3 regions of the Comamonas sp. GB3 AK4-5 genome follow, and region 1 is predicted to be linked to each of the others. Evidence: predicted binding sites of a transcription regulator. Region 1 holds the regulator's gene; each other region holds the start of a gene.

Region 1 (5,000 bases):
TCAAGGATGTGTCGCTCACCGTGCAAAAGGGCGAGGTGGTGGGCTTGCTCGGCCCCAATGGAGCGGGCAAGACCACCTCGTTTTACATGATCGTGGGCCTGGTGCGCAGCGATGCCGGTGACATCCACATCGATGGCCACTCGGTGGCGAACATGCCCATCCACCAGCGCTCGCGTCTGGGGCTGTCCTATCTGCCGCAGGAGGCCTCCATCTTCCGCAAGCTCAGCGTGGAAGAGAATGTGCGCGCCGTGCTGGAGCTGCAGCGCGACGCCCAGGACAAGCCCCTGTCCAAGGCCGAGGTGGAGCAGCGCCTGACAGATCTGCTCAAGGAGCTGCGGGTGGACCATCTGCGTTCCTCGCCCGCGATCGCCCTGTCCGGTGGCGAGCGCCGCCGTGTGGAAATCGCCCGGGCGCTGGCCACGCAGCCGCGCTTCATCCTGCTGGACGAGCCCTTTGCCGGTATCGACCCCATCGCGGTGATCGAGATCCAGCGCATCATCGGCTTCCTCAAGGAACGCGGTATCGGCGTGCTCATCACCGACCACAACGTGCGCGAGACGCTGGGCATCTGCGACCACGCCTTCATCATCAGCGACGGCCATGTGCTGGCGCAGGGTACGCCGGAAGAGATCGTGGAGAACGCCGAAGTCCGGAGGGTCTACCTGGGCGAACATTTCCGCATGTAAGCCCGGCTTCCACCACCAGCCTCCACCATCACCACGCCGAAGACACCGAGCACCAAGGGAGCGCCACGTTGAAGCCAGGTTTGTCCTTGCGAGTCTCGCAACATTTGGCTTTGACGCCGCAATTGCAGCAGTCGATCCGGCTGCTGCAGCTGTCCACCCTGGAGCTGGCCCAGGAAGTCGAGCAGATGCTCGACGACAACCCTTTTCTGGAGCTTTCCCCCGAAGAAGCCCCGCGCGAAGACTTCGGGCTGTCCCAATCCGATGCCCCGGCCCAGGCCGATGACTACGGGGCCGAACAAGCTGCACTTTCAGGAGCTTCAGACGCTGGTGCAGAAAGCGCTGAAGGCCCAAACAATGCAGAAAGTGCCGCCGATTTCGATGCCCCCGACTGGGACGGCGACGGCGGCCACGACCTGCAGCCCGATGACAGCGAATGGGGCGGGGACGCCCCGGCGCGCGGCGCGCTCAAGGACGGGGAGGAGGGCATCAGCGCACTGGATCTGGCGCGTGCCCATGAATCGCTGACCGACCACCTGCTGCGCCAGGCGCTGTCGCTGCACCTGTCCGAGCTGGACGGCCATGTGCTGCGCTATCTGATTGAAAACCTGAACGACGACGGCTATCTGGAAGACACGCTGCAGTCCCTGGCCGAAGGCTTGGCGGGCTGCGAAGACCCGGAGCGCCTGGAAGAGCTGGTGCACCGCTTCACCGTGGCGCTGCGTTTGCTGCACAGCCTGGAACCCGTGGGCGTGGGGGCGCGTGATCTGGGCGAATGCCTGCAACTGCAGCTGCAGCATTTGCAGCAGCGCCGCGAAGCCGATCCCGCCGTACTGGAAACGGCGCTGGCCATTTGCGCACAGCCGCTGGACCTGCTGGCGCGGCGCGATGTGCGCCGTCTGCTGCAGCTCACCGGCCACCATGAGGAGCGCGTTCGCGCCGCCATGGCGCTGATTGCCCGGCTCGAGCCCCGGCCCGGCCGGCGCTTTGCCGATGTGGAGCGCCACATCGTTGTGCCGGATGTGATCGTCACCCGCTCCAGTCGCCGTGCCAGCGAAGGCACACCCCAGTTCAATGTGCAGCTCAATGCCGATGTGATGCCGCGGCTGCGCGTGCACGACATCTATGCCGGTGCGTTGCGCGGCCACAAGGGCAGCGAAGGCCATGCCGGCCTGCAGCAGCGCCTGCAGGAGGCGCGCTGGTTCATCAAGAACGTGCAGCAGCGCTTTGACACCATCTTGCGTGTCTCGCGCGCCATCGTGGAGCGGCAGAAGAATTTCTTTGTGCATGGCGACCTGGCCATGCGCCCGCTGGTGTTGCGCGATATTGCCGATGAGCTGGGCCTGCATGAGTCCACCATCAGCCGCGTGACCACGGCCAAGTACATGGCCACGCCCCATGGCACTTATGAGCTGAAGTACTTTTTCGGCTCCGGCCTGGGCACGGAAACCGGCGGCAATGCCTCGAGCACGGCAGTGCGGGCGCTGATCAAGCAATTCGTCTCGGCAGAGAGCGTGAAAAAGCCGCTGTCGGACAGCCAGATCGCCGACATGCTCAAGGAACAGGGCATTGATTGCGCCCGCCGCACCGTGGCCAAATACCGCGATGCGCTGAAGATTGCACCAGCCAATCTGCGCAAAAAGCTGTAAATATCAGCGTGGATAGCTACCAAAGCAGTAGCGAAAGCCGGGCTGCGGTACCCACCGCACTGCGCAGCATGCCGGCTGGGTAGACAGGGTGGACATACCCCTGCGGGTCAGTAGCTACCGCCATGGCGCGGGCCGGTGGAAACAGGCACATTGGGAGCCACGCGCTGGCGGCTTGCGTGGCAAGCAGGCCTTGGCTTGGCAACCCCCTACAGGCAGGAGACAGACCATGGTTGCACCGCTTTCTTCCGGGGCCTTGCCCCGCACCACCTCGGCGGCCGAAAGGGCCGCAGCAGGCCTGCCGCACCGCGTGGCACACATGGCCGTGGTGGGCAGTCTGAACATGGACCTGGTGCTGACCCTGGAGCGCATGCCCCAGGCGGGCGAGACGGTGTTGGCCCAGACCCTGCAGTCCACCCCGGGTGGCAAAGGCGGCAACCAGGCCCTGGCCTGTGCGCGCCAGGGGGCTGAAGTCACGCTGTTTGCCAGCGTGGGGCGCGACCAGCCCGGCAACCAGCTGCGGCTGGCGCTGCACGCGGCCGGTATCAACGTGGAGCATGTGGCGGTGCAGGAAAGCGTGCCCACGGGCACGGCCGTGGTCATGGTCGAGCCAGGGGGCGAAAACCGCATCTGCGTGGTGGCCGGTGCCAATGCCGAGCTGGTGCTGCCCGAGGAGGCTTTGCTCTATGCGTTGGCCCAGGCAGATTTTCTGCTGCTGCAGCTGGAAGTGCCCGATGCCGTGGTCCTGCAGGCCCTGCAGGCGGCCCACAGCGCGGGCTGCCGCGTGGTGCTCAACCCATCACCCGTGCGCATGCTGCCTGCGGCTTGGTGGCCCCTGGTGCACACCCTGGTGGTGAATGCGCAGGAGGCCGCGGCACTGACCGGTCTGGAGGTCGACGGCCCGGCTGCGGCGCAGCAGACCTGCCAGGCCTTGCTCGCGCGTGGGGTGCAGCAGGTGGTGCTCACCCTGGGGGCACAAGGCGCGGTGGCCGGGGTGGCCCGGGGCTCGCCGCGTCACCATGCCGCCCTGGACTTGCCCGTGGTGGACACCACGGGCGCGGGCGACAGCTTTCTAGGGGCCATGGTCACCCGCTTGGCCGAAGGCGACAGCCTGGCCGATGCCGTGGACTGGGGCATTCGTGCGGCCAGCCTGTGCATGGGCAAAGCCGGTGCACAGCCCTCTATTCCCACCCGGGCGCAGGTGGAAGCGCTGGCGCTGGTGCGCGAGCTGGAGTGAGACATTCTGCTGATGACGCTTGCATAAGCCGCTCCTGAACAAGGAGTGATGCAGCGACGCCACCAGGCTGCGCTTCAGCGCGTGCTGCCGTCGCAGTAGGCGTGCCAGCCTGCCGGCGTGTTCTCAAAGCCGCGCTGCAGGGCCAGCTCCCAGGGGCGCTCGCAGCGCTGGGTACGTTGGCACCAGGAATTCCCGGTGGATGGCTTGCAGCCATGGGCATCGGTGTGGCCACCCAGAATGAGGGCCTCTGGCGCGGCTTCGCTGGAAGTCTGGGGTGCACTGACTGCCGCTGCAGCGGGCTGCGCGGCGGATGGCACAGCGGGTGCTGCAGTGGGCGCGGACTGGCAGGCACCGAGCAAGGTCAGCGCCAGAGCGCCCAGCAGGGCGCGGGGCTGGGCCGCGATGGAAAGCAAAGAGGGCAATGGCATACGCCTATCTTATGCGGCGTCTCATGGTTCTTAGCCCCGTAGCAGTGCCGGGTGTGAGGACGCGGTGCCGTGGTGGCCTTCCAGCCTGAAGCCCGCCACCGCATCGGCCAGCTGGTGGGCCTGCTGCTGCAGGGCCTGTGCGGCGGCCGTGGCCTCTTCCACCAGGGCGGCGTTTTGCTGCGTGCCCTGGTCCATCTGGCTGACAGCGCCGCCGATTTCGGCAATGCCCCGGCTTTGTTCCTGGCTGGCATTGCTGATCTCGGAGACGATGGCGGTGACGCGGCGCACGCTGTCCACCACGTCCTGCATGGTGGTGCCGGCATCCTGCACCAACAGGCTGCCGGTACTCACCTGGCTGACGGAGTCGTCGATCAGCTGCTTGATTTCCTTGGCGGCTTCGGCGCTGCGCTGGGCCAGGGTGCGCACCTCGCCGGCCACCACGGCAAAACCGCGGCCTTGCTCGCCGGCGCGGGCCGCTTCCACGGCGGCATTCAGCGCCAGGATATTGGTCTGGAAAGCGATGCCGTCAATGACGGCAATGATGTCCACGATCTTGCGTGACGCCGCATCGATACCCCCCATGGTTTGCACCACCTGGTTCACCACGGTGCCGCCGTGGGAGGCAATGTCGGAGGCATTGGCGGCCAGCTGGTTGGCCTGCTGGGCATTGGCCGCGTTTTGCTGCACGGTGGCGGTGAGCTGTTCCATGGCCGCGGCGGTTTGTTCCAGCGCGCTGGCCTGCTGCTCGGTGCGCGAAGACAGGTCCTGGTTGCCGCTGGCGATTTCGCTTGTGGCCAGGCGCACCGATTCCGAGGAATCGCGTATGCGCACCAGCACCGAAGCGATCTTGTCCACAAATTGGTTGAAGGCGCGGGCAATCTGGGTGAGCTCGTCATTGCCCTCGGTGCCCAGGCGGCGGGTGAGGTCGCCGTCGCCGGAGGCGATGTCGTTGAGCGCATCGCGCACCACGGCCAGGCGGCGCAGCTGGTGGCTGACGGCTGCTGCC
Region 2 (5,000 bases), 260 kb from region 1:
CTTGGCGGGAAAGCGGTAGGGCTGGAGTGCGATGACGCTCATGGCTGGGCCTCCTGGCTGGCGTTGGCGGAAGCGGAGGGCGGCGGTGGATCGCCGCGCCAGGCCGCGAAGTGGCGCTGGTCCTCCGACCCTTCGAAGTCGAGGTTGTCACGGCCAAACTGCAGGCCGTACCAGTCCAGCACGGCGGCCAGCGGATCAAAGCCTTCGGCCGTGGGGTCGACATCGGGCTTGAAGCAATTGCCCTGGTAGATCTGGTGCACGGGCAGCCAGGACTGCACGTATTTTTCGGGCTCGTGGTCGAACACATGCTTGCAGCCGTCGCTGCAGAAGTGGTATTTGCTGCCTTCGTAGTCCGACTCGCGATAGCAGATCTTGGTGGCGTCGCCAGGCTCGGTGAAGCCCATGGGGATCTGGCAGGTGGTGCACAGCATGGGCAGGGTCTTGCTGTAAAAGCGCTTGCCGGCCTGCTGCTCGGCACGGTAGTGCTCCAGGCGGGGGCGGTAGTGCTTGTCGAAGGTGTCCGGGTATTTCTCGGACAGCCACTGCATCTCCTGCTCGCCGGGCACCCAGGTGTGGAAGGGCGCGGCCGCCGTGTAGTTGTAGAAGATGTTCCAGGCCTGGTGGCTGATGTGATCCTTGCCTTCGCAGGCCTGCTTCCAGCCCTCGGGCTCGCGGATGCCGTAGCGCGCCAGGTCGCGGAACAGGGCGCCGCCGTTTTCCTCGGCGTACATCTCCCAGGCTTCCTTCCAGCTCATCACACGCTTGGGCAGCATGTAGTCCTGCATCATGGCCACCAGGGTCAGCACGCGGTAGCCGCGCCAGAACCATTTATCGATCCAGCGTTGCACGATGGGCACGTTGCCCGGGTCCTGCTCCAGCATGAACTTGATGCATTCGATGCCCAGCGTCATGTGGCGCGACTCATCGCTTTGCGCCGAGAAGCCAAAGGTCACGGTGGACAGATCGCCGTTGTGCGCTGCCCCCGACATAAAGGGCACGAACAGCAGGTTGGTGAGCACATATTCGAACGAGAAGCTCACGGCCGTGAGGAACTCGAAGGGGCCGGCACTCAGCGCGTCTTCGAAGAAGGACTTGGGCACGGACAGATACCAGACCCGGTCGAACCAGTGGGTGGAGCTGTGCATGCCGTTGAAGTACTTGTTGTAGTTCGACAGCGCATGGGTTTCGGTCTGGAAATGGCGCAGCTCGTCAATGGACTGCATCTGCGCCGCCACGCGTGCGCCGGGGCCGGTGAAGTGGCGGCCCGCGTGCGCAAAGCCACGGTGGGCGTAGTACTCCAGCGGCACCACGCCCTGGATGAACAGCTTGAGCGCGTTGATGTAGCGTGCGTCGGCCACGCCGAGCTGGCCGTTGTTTTGGGCAAAGGCCTCGATGACGGCGTAGAGCTTTTTCTCTTTTTCGCCCTGGTACTTCCAGTAGGCGTCCATGGTCAGGCGGAAGGGGTCTTCCCACTTGTCCCAGTCGTGGATCTTGATGCCCTCGAACTTGTCATAGGGGAAGACCTTGTCCATGGGCTGGTAGGTGGTCTCCCAGCCCAGGCCGCGAGTCATGGCGGTGTAGCGGTCCTTGAGGCCCAGCTTTTTCTTGATTACGGGTGCGTCCATGGTGTCTCCTTGGATGGCGTGATGGGTGATGGCCTGCGCTGTGCGAGCCGTGCTTAGTGGTTCCAGCTGAGGGAGAACTCGTCGTCGTCCTCATCCACATGGCCGGACAGCGTGACCAGGTTGATCTGGATCTGCTGCAGCTCGTAGGGGCGGCCGGTCTGCTCTTCGATGCTGGCGCGGCGTATGACCAGGCGGCCCGGGGCGTCGATCTTCACGAGACCCGGCGAGTGCACGGCCTGGGCATGGGGGTTGTCGGCGAGGATGGCGTCCACCACAGGGCGCGATTCCTCGTTGTCCTGAAAGGCGATGAACACCTTGGAAACCGTGGGGCTGCTAGCTTGGTTCATTTGCAACTTCCTGCGCTCAGATATCGAGGCCGGCCTTGCGGGCACGGGCATCCAGGCTTTGGCGGACTTCGTTCAGCGCGGTGGCGCCGCGTTCGCCCAGGGCGAGTTCGGCCACAGGGGCCAGGGCCACGCCGGCATGGTCGGCATGGGCCAGGTACCAGCGTGAGAGCTGGGCGCGGTTGGCGTCGGATTCGGCGGCGGCGACCTTGACCACGGCATCGATCCAGCGCGCGGTCTCGGCATGCCACTCGGGCATGAAGGAGGTGAGCATGGCCACGGCCGTTCCGCCCTGGACGGCCACGTCGTCGTCCACGAAATGGCTGTAGATCAGCGGGTACAGCAGGCCGTCCAGGGCCATGTTCTGGGCCACGAACAGCTCCATGGGGTCTTGCACCACCAGCAGGTCTTCGACCAGATGGCGCAGCGGCTGCCAGGCCGGGTGCTGCATCCAGTCGTTCTTGCCGGCTTCCAGCACACCGGGCTCGTCCATGACCAAGCCCAGGCGCGTGAGGTACTGGGCCACGCCCAGGTGGTCCATGGCATGCATCATGGCCGGGGCCGTGAAGGGCGTGCCGTAGCCGCGCGAGCAGATCTGGCTGTTGTTCATATTGCCGCCCCAGGCCACATGGCGCAGCGGCATCAGCACCTCGCAGACCTTGGCGCGCAGGCCGTCGGGCATCTTGCCGGCCAGGCCGCGCGACTCCACGAACTGGTAGCTGGCCTCCACGGCTTCCTGCTGCTTGGCGCGGGCCATGGTCCAGGTGGCGTAGTAGTACTGGCGCGGATCGCGCAGTGCATTCCAGTCGGCCATGCGGATCGCGGTGCGGCCGGTGTCGAACAGCTCGAACTCGGGCTCCCACAGCGGCCGGTAGTGGAAGTGGTGTGTGGGCTGCACGCCCAGCGTGGCCTCCAGATAGCGCGACGCGGGCTTGTCCCCCGTGTAGGCCGCCACGCGGGCAAAGGTGTTGCGCAGCGGCTGTATTTCGCGCGCCGAAAGCTCGATGTTCATGGGCTTGTCTCCTGTGTGGTCGTGGGATGCGAAAGCGGGTGGCCGCCTCAGAGCACGGTGGCTTTCTGGGTGTGGCAGAAGGCCTGGAAGTCGGCCTCGGTCATGGCGAGTTCCACCGTGAGCTCGGGCCAGCCCACGGAAAACTCGAAGTCCACAAAGCCATTGGCACGCTTTTGCAGCACGCGCACCGAGCGGCGTGTGAGGTCGCAGACGGGAAGGTCGAGGTGGGGTGTTTCCATGCGGGGCTCCTGGCGGGTTGTTGGCCTAGCTGTTGCACGGCCCATGCCAGATCGCTGGAATATCGATAAATCTAGGGTTACTCCCTAAATTTGTGCGCTTGGCCGCGCGCTTTGGCGTGCCAGGTTTCGGGCAAACCCTAGGGATTGGGTGCCGCAGTCCCTTCGCCTAATGCAGTGCAGCATGATCAAATCATCAACACCCAAGGCTGGGGGTTCGCAATTCATGAACTGATTGCTGCCCGAACAATGCGTTTGATGCGGGTCAATCCTCTAGCCGGGATGCATGGTTTTATCGATAGTTTGGAAATGTCACAGCCCATTCCCGCCCTGCCCTCCGATGCCGACTTGCGCAGCCTGGTCCGTTTTTCCACCGAAGACGGGCTGATCTGGCTCTCGGGCCAGCGCATGCTGCTTTTGCATCTGGCCTCGCTGCATGCCTTGCGCCGCGAGATGATGAACACCATGGGGCCCGACCACACGCGGCGCTTGCTGCTGCGCGCCGGCTATGCCGCAGGCGAGCGCGATGCGCTGCTGGCCCGCCAGATCCGGCCCACGGCCAGCCTGTTCGAGATGTTTGCCGTGGGCCCCCAGCTGCACCGCTTGGAGGGCGCGGTGCGCGCCACGCCGGAAATCTTCGAGGCCGATGAAGAGGCCGGCCGCTTTCGCTGCGTGGTGCGCTGGGAGCACAGCTGGGAAGCGGAAATCCATTTGCGCGAGTGGGGGCCGCAGGACCAGCCTTCCTGCTGGATGCTGCTGGGCTATGCCTCGGGTTATTCCAGCGCTTTTTTCCGCCGCCCCGTTTTTTTCAAGGAAATGCAATGCGCCACCTGTGGGCATGAGCACTGCCGCATAGAAGGCCGTTTTCAGCATGAGTGGCCCGATGGCGAGCAGATCGCGCGCGACTACGACCCCGACTCCATGCTGGTCCGCCTGGATGAGCTGCAGTCCCAGGTCGAGGCCTTGCGCACCGGGCTGGCCCCCAGCGACAACCAGGGGCCGCTGCTGGGGCATTCGCGGGCCTTCCAGGGCGCACTGGAGCTGCTGTCCAAGGCCGCGCCCACCCAGGTCACGGTGTTGCTCACCGGCGAGACTGGCGTGGGCAAGGAGCGCTTTGCACGCGCCCTGCACGCTATGAGCCCCCGGGCCGACAAACCCTTTGTGGCGGTGAACTGCGCGGCCCTGCCTGCAGACCTCATTGAGAGTGAGCTGTTCGGTGCCGAGAAAGGCGCGTTCACCGGTGCCACGGCCACGCGCATAGGCCGCTTTGAACGTGCCCATGGCGGCACGCTGATGCTGGACGAGTTGGGGGAGCTGCCCCTGGCTGCCCAGGCCAAGCTGCTGCGCGTGCTGCAAAGTGGCGAGGTGGAGCGCCTGGGCGGCCACCGCAGCACCCAGGTCGATGTGCGCGTGATTGCGGCCACCAACGTCGATCTGGAAAAAGCCGTGGAGCAGGGCCGCTTTCGGCGCGACCTGCTCTACCGCCTCAACGTCTACCCCATCCACATCCCGGCGCTGCGCGAGCGCGTGGACGACATCGAGCTGCTGGCCATGCATTTGCTGCAGAAATATTCGGCCCTGCATGGCAAGCCCGTTGCGGGCCTCAGCGACCGTGCGCTGACCGCGTTGCGCGGCCACAGCTGGCCCGGCAATGTGCGCGAGCTGGAGAACCTGGTGGAGCGCGGTCTCATTCTCACGCCGCCTGGCGAGCTCATCGATGTGGCCTGTCTGTTCCCCCAATGGACGGACAACGGCCAGACCACCATCGACGCCCAGGGCCATT
Region 3 (5,000 bases), 1.7 Mb from region 1:
GCCGTGCTGGCCGGTGAGCGCTGGCAATGGACGCTGCGCCTCAAGGCCCCGCATGGTGCACGCAACCCCCATGGCTTTGACTGGGAGCTGTGGCTGTGGGAGCAGGGCGTGGGTGCCACCGGCTATGTGCGCACCGGGCCAGGCCTGCCGCCGCCCGAGCGCCTGGCCGCAGCCGGCATGGCGCGGCCCGTGGAGCAGCTGCGCCAGCATGTGCGCGATGCCATCGTGGCGCGTGCCGAAGCACAGCCGCAGGGCAATGCCCATGCCCGGGCCCTGGGCGTGGTGGCGGCCCTGGTCACGGGTGACCAGCGCGCCATTGCCACGGAGGACTGGGAGGTGTTCAGGCGCACCGGTGTGGCCCATCTGGTCAGCATCTCGGGCCTGCACATCACCATGTTTGCCTGGCTGGCCACGGCGGCCATGGGCTGGTTGTGGCGGCGCAGCCAGCGCTTGTGCCTGTGGTGGCCGGCACCCCAGGCCGCGTTATGGGCCGGCGTGCTGCTGGCCGCCAGCTATGCCTTGTTCAGCGGTTGGGGGCTGCCGGCCCAGCGCACCGTAGGCATGCTGGCCGTGGTGGCCTGGCTGCGCAGCGGCGGCTGGCAATGGCCCTGGCATGCGGTGTGGGCCGTCACCTTGGCGGTGCTGGCGCTGTGGGACCCCTGGGCGCTGTGCCAGGCAGGTTTTTGGCTCAGCTTTGTGGCCGTGGGGGTGCTGCTGGCCTCGGGCACCGCCGCGCCGTCCCAAGGCCTGTGGGGCGAGCTGCGCAAGCTGGCGCGAGAGCAGTGGCTGGTGGTGGTGGCGCTCAGCCCGCTGTCGCTGCTGTTCTTTGGCCAGGTGTCGCTGGCGGGCATATTGGCCAATCTGCTGGCCATTCCCTGGATCACGCTGGTGGTCACACCGCTGGCCATGCTGGGAGTGGTCTGGCCGCCGCTGTGGGAGGCGGCCGCTTTCTGCGTGCAGTCCATGCTGTGGCTGCTGCAGGCCATGGCGGCCTGGCCCTGGGCCAGCCTGGCACGCCCCCAGGCGCCTTGGTGGGCGGCACTGGCGGCCATGGCTGGGGGCGTGTTGCTGGCCATGCCCTGGCCCCGTGCTTGGCGGCTGCTGGCCCTGTCGCTGCTGTGGCCGGCGCTGTGCTGGCAGACACCGCGCCCAGCGCATGGCATGTTCGACCTTTTGGCCCTGGATGTGGGCCAGGGCAGCGCCATCTTGCTGCGTACGGCGCGGCACAGCCTGCTGTTTGATGCCGGCCCAGCCTGGTATGGCGGCGACGCCGGCGCGCGTGCCGTGCTGCCCCTGTTGCAGGCCTGGGGCGAGCGCCTGGATGTGCTGCTGCTCAGTCACAGCGATATGGACCATGTGGGCGGTGCGGACAGCGTGCTGGCGGCCCAGCCCTGGGTGGACTTGCGGGGTGCGGGCGCTGCCGACCTGGCCTCTGCGCAGCACAAGCCCTGGCAGCCCTGTGTGGCAGGCCAGCAATGGGAATGGGATGGCGTGCTGTGGCAGGTGCTGTACCCGCCGGCTGGGGGCGCGGTGCAGGGCAACCCCTCCAGCTGTGTGCTGCGGGTGCAGGCCGCCAATGGCGCGGCGGCGCTGTTGACCGGCGACATCGAGGCGCCGCAGGAGGCCGCGCTGCTGCGTTCCGGCCAGCGACTGACGGCCGATCTGCTGCTGGCGCCCCACCATGGCAGCCGCACCTCATCCAGCCCGGCTTTTGTGGCGGCGGTAGCGCCGCGCACCGTGGTGGTGCAGGCCGGCTACCGCAACCGCTTCGGCCATCCGGCCCCGCAGGTGGTGCAGCGCTATGCAGGCCTGGGCGTGGCGGTGGTGGCAACGCCCCAATGCGGTGCGGCGTATTGGCAGGCCGAGGCCGCACAAACCGTGGACTGTGAACGCCAGCGCCACCGGCACTATTGGAGTGCGGCCACAGCACCGTGACGCCTTGGAGGTCGTGTCGCAGTGTGGGCTTACACTGTTTGGTTGATTCCATAGAACATCGCTATGGCCCGTAACTTGCTTGGTAATCCCAGGAGGCCCACGATGTCCATGATGCAGAAGTACGACGAGATGTACGCCCAGCTGCCCTTTGGCGGCAGCGATGTGCGTGCGCATTACAAGGCCTATGCGCAGTGGCTGGCGCAGCAGCCTCCCGCCACCCTGGCGGACCGGGCCGCCGAGGCCGAACTGATCTTCCGCCGTGTCGGCATCACCTTTGCGGTGTACGGCGACAAGGACGCGGGCGGCGCGGGCACGGAGCGGGTGATTCCCTTTGACCTGATTCCCCGCATCATCCCCGGTGCGGAGTGGCAGCGCATGGAGGCCGGCCTGGTGCAGCGGGTGACGGCGCTCAACCGTTTCATTGAAGACATCTACCATGAGCAGGCCATTTTGCGCGCCGGCCTGGTGCCTACCGAGCTGATTGCCCGCAACAGCCAGTACCGCCCCCAGATGGCCGGGGTGGAAGTGCCACGCGGCATTTATGCGCAGATTGCCGGCATCGACATCGTGCGGGCCGCGAACGCCCAGGGCGAGGGCGAATACTTTGTGCTGGAAGACAATCTGCGCGTGCCTTCTGGCGTGTCCTACATGCTGGAAAACCGCCGCATGATGATGCGGCTGTTTCCCGATCTGTTCACCCGCCATGCCGTGGAGCCGGTGGCCCATTACCCGGACATGCTGCTGGAGACGCTGCGCGCCAGCGCGCCGGCGGCGGCCTCATCGGCCTCGGCCACGGTGGTGGTGCTGACCCCGGGCATGCACAACAGCGCCTATTTCGAGCATGCATTCCTGGCCCAGCAAATGGGCGTGGAGCTGGTGGAAGGGCAAGACCTGGTGGTGCGGGACAAGCGGGTCTATATGCGCACCACGCGGGGTCTGCGCCAGGTGGATGTGATCTATCGCCGGGTGGATGACGATTTTCTGGACCCCCAGGTGTTCCGTCCGACTTCCACACTGGGTTGCCCCGGTTTGATGGAGGCCTTGCGCGCCGGCAACGTCAGCGTCTGCAACACCGTGGGAACCGGCATTGCCGACGACAAATCCGTCTACCCCTATGTGCCGGAGATGATCCGCTTCTACCTGGGCGAGGAGCCCATTCTCTCGAATGTGCCCACCTGGCTGTGCCGCAAGCCCGATGATTTGAAATACGTGTTGGACCATTTGCACGAGCTGGTGGTCAAGGAGGTCCATGGCGCCGGGGGCTATGGCATGTTGATAGGCCCGGCCGCCACACGCGCCGAGATCGCGGACTTTCGCCGCGCCCTGCTGGCCAACCCCGAGGGCTATATCGCCCAGCCCACGCTCAGTCTGTCCAGCTGCCCGACCATGGTGGACAGCGGCATTGCGCCGCGCCATATCGACCTGCGCCCCTTTGTGCTCAGCGGCGAAACCGTGCGCATGGCCGCCGGCGGCCTGACCCGCGTGGCGCTGCAGGAAGGCTCGCTGGTGGTGAATTCTTCGCAGGGCGGCGGCACCAAGGACACCTGGGTGTTGAATGCCGAGGCATCGGGCCAGCCATCGCCCGAGCTGGTGCAGGCATTGGGCGGGATGGTGCAGGGCATGGGGGGGCGTTTGTGATGCATTGCCTGTCTTTTACCCCTTGCCACAGCTTGTTCAAGGAGGACCTATGCTGAGCCGCACTGCCGACCATTTGTTCTGGATGTCTCGCTACACAGAAAGGGCAGACAAGCGCGAAGCGCTTGCGCTACAACAGTGCCGGCATGCGCAGCATGCACGGGGTTTTCTGCCCAGGGAGGTTCTATGCTGAGTCGCACTGCCGACCATTTGTTCTGGATGTCGAGGTACACAGAAAGGGCAGAAAACACCGCCCGCATGCTGCGCGTCAGCTACGAGACTTCCATGCTGCCCCAGCCGGCCGAGGCCGTGCGCAAGGACTGGCTGGGCGTGCTGTCTATCAGCGAGCTGATTCCCGCCTACCACCGCCTCCATGACCAGGTCACGCGCGATGGCGTGTTGCATTTCATGGTGTGCGATGCGCGCAATCCCTCGTCCATTTATGCCTGCCTGCAGGCCGCGCGCGAAAACGCCAGGGCGGTGCGCGGAGCGCTGACCTCGGAGGTGTGGGAAACCCAGAACCAGACCTGGCTGGAGTTGAACCTGCAGCTCAAAGACGGGCGCTTTGCGCAAGACCCCGCCAAGTTGCTGGAGTGGGTCAAATACCGCTCCCATCTCTCGCGCGGGGTGTCGTCGGGCACCATGCTGCAGGACGAGGCTTTCCACTTTGTGCGCCTGGGCACTTTTCTGGAGCGGGCCGACAACACGGCGCGCCTGCTGGATGTGAAGTTCCATGCGCTGGAGCATGACTACCACGGCACCGACCCCCGCCGGGCCGGCCAGCGGCAGTTTGACTTTTACCACTGGAGTGCGCTGCTGCACAGCGTCTCGGGCTTTGAGGTCTACCGCAAGGTCTACCGCGATGCCATCACCCCCGAGCGCGTGGCCGAGTTGCTGATTCTGCGCCGCGACATGCCGCGCTCCCTGCATGCCAGCCTGCATGAGGTCATGGGCCATTTGCGCCAGGTGGTGCATGAGGACGCCAGTGAAAGCCTGCGCAGCGCCGGCCAGCTGCTGGCCTTGCTGCAATACGGCCGCATTGGCGAAATCATGGAGACCGGGCTGCACGCCTATTTGACGCAGTTTCTGGACCGGGTCAACGCCTTGGGTGGCCAGATCAGTCGCGACTTTCTGGCACCCGAGCTGGCCTGAGCCTGGGCCAGGGCCTGGCGCCGCTTCAATCTGCTGTCTGCCCGGTTGCGGGTAGAGCCTAGACCTGCGCCTTGGGGGGGGATGGGGCGCAGGCTTCCTTGCGCAGCGGCGGCGTGGGCAGGCCATGGGAGCGCAGCACCCAGGCCTCCAGCTCGCCCGAGGCCCGGGCACACACCAGCTCGGCAATGACTTCGGCGCGGCTGCGGCCGGCCGGGGCGGAGGGCGATGCGGACCGGGCATCTGCCGTGGCTTCTGCGGCCTGGACGCTTGTGGGCAGC

Evidence for each region. Region 1 encodes sigma-54, which starts transcription at its own class of promoters, with help from an activator protein. Its sites were predicted from a motif close to TGGCANGNAANCTGCTTT; they were not measured.
Region 2: ACA027_RS00515 (phenol hydroxylase subunit) is a predicted target of sigma-54. The motif match lies at 3,252-3,269, and genes of this name have one in related genera.
Region 3: ACA027_RS06810 (circularly permuted type 2 ATP-grasp protein) is a predicted target of sigma-54. The motif match lies at 2,000-2,017, and genes of this name have one in related genera.

What each region holds. Positions count from the first base shown of each region.
Region 1 covers NZ_CP166730.1:4,914,295-4,919,294, reverse strand. The annotation lists gene lptB (LPS export ABC transporter ATP-binding protein) at 1-686, shown strand, start outside; gene ACA027_RS21735 (RNA polymerase factor sigma-54) at 755-2,332, shown strand; gene ACA027_RS21730 (ribokinase) at 2,559-3,566, shown strand; gene ACA027_RS21725 (hypothetical protein) at 3,641-3,994, opposite strand; gene ACA027_RS21720 (methyl-accepting chemotaxis protein) at 4,025-5,000, opposite strand, start outside.
Region 2 covers NZ_CP166730.1:119,039-124,038, forward strand. The annotation lists gene ACA027_RS00495 (phenol hydroxylase subunit P4) at 1-42, opposite strand, end outside; gene ACA027_RS00500 (aromatic/alkene/methane monooxygenase hydroxylase/oxygenase subunit alpha) at 39-1,625, opposite strand; gene ACA027_RS00505 (MmoB/DmpM family protein) at 1,679-1,972, opposite strand; gene ACA027_RS00510 (aromatic/alkene monooxygenase hydroxylase subunit beta) at 1,989-2,981, opposite strand; gene ACA027_RS00515 (phenol hydroxylase subunit) at 3,029-3,220, opposite strand; gene ACA027_RS00520 (sigma 54-interacting transcriptional regulator) at 3,527-5,000, shown strand, end outside.
Region 3 covers NZ_CP166730.1:1,530,776-1,535,775, forward strand. The annotation lists gene ACA027_RS06805 (DNA internalization-related competence protein ComEC/Rec2) at 1-1,935, shown strand, start outside; gene ACA027_RS06810 (circularly permuted type 2 ATP-grasp protein) at 2,047-3,573, shown strand; gene ACA027_RS06815 (alpha-E domain-containing protein) at 3,623-3,763, shown strand; gene ACA027_RS06820 (alpha-E domain-containing protein) at 3,757-4,722, shown strand; gene ACA027_RS06825 (hypothetical protein) at 4,781-5,000, opposite strand, start outside.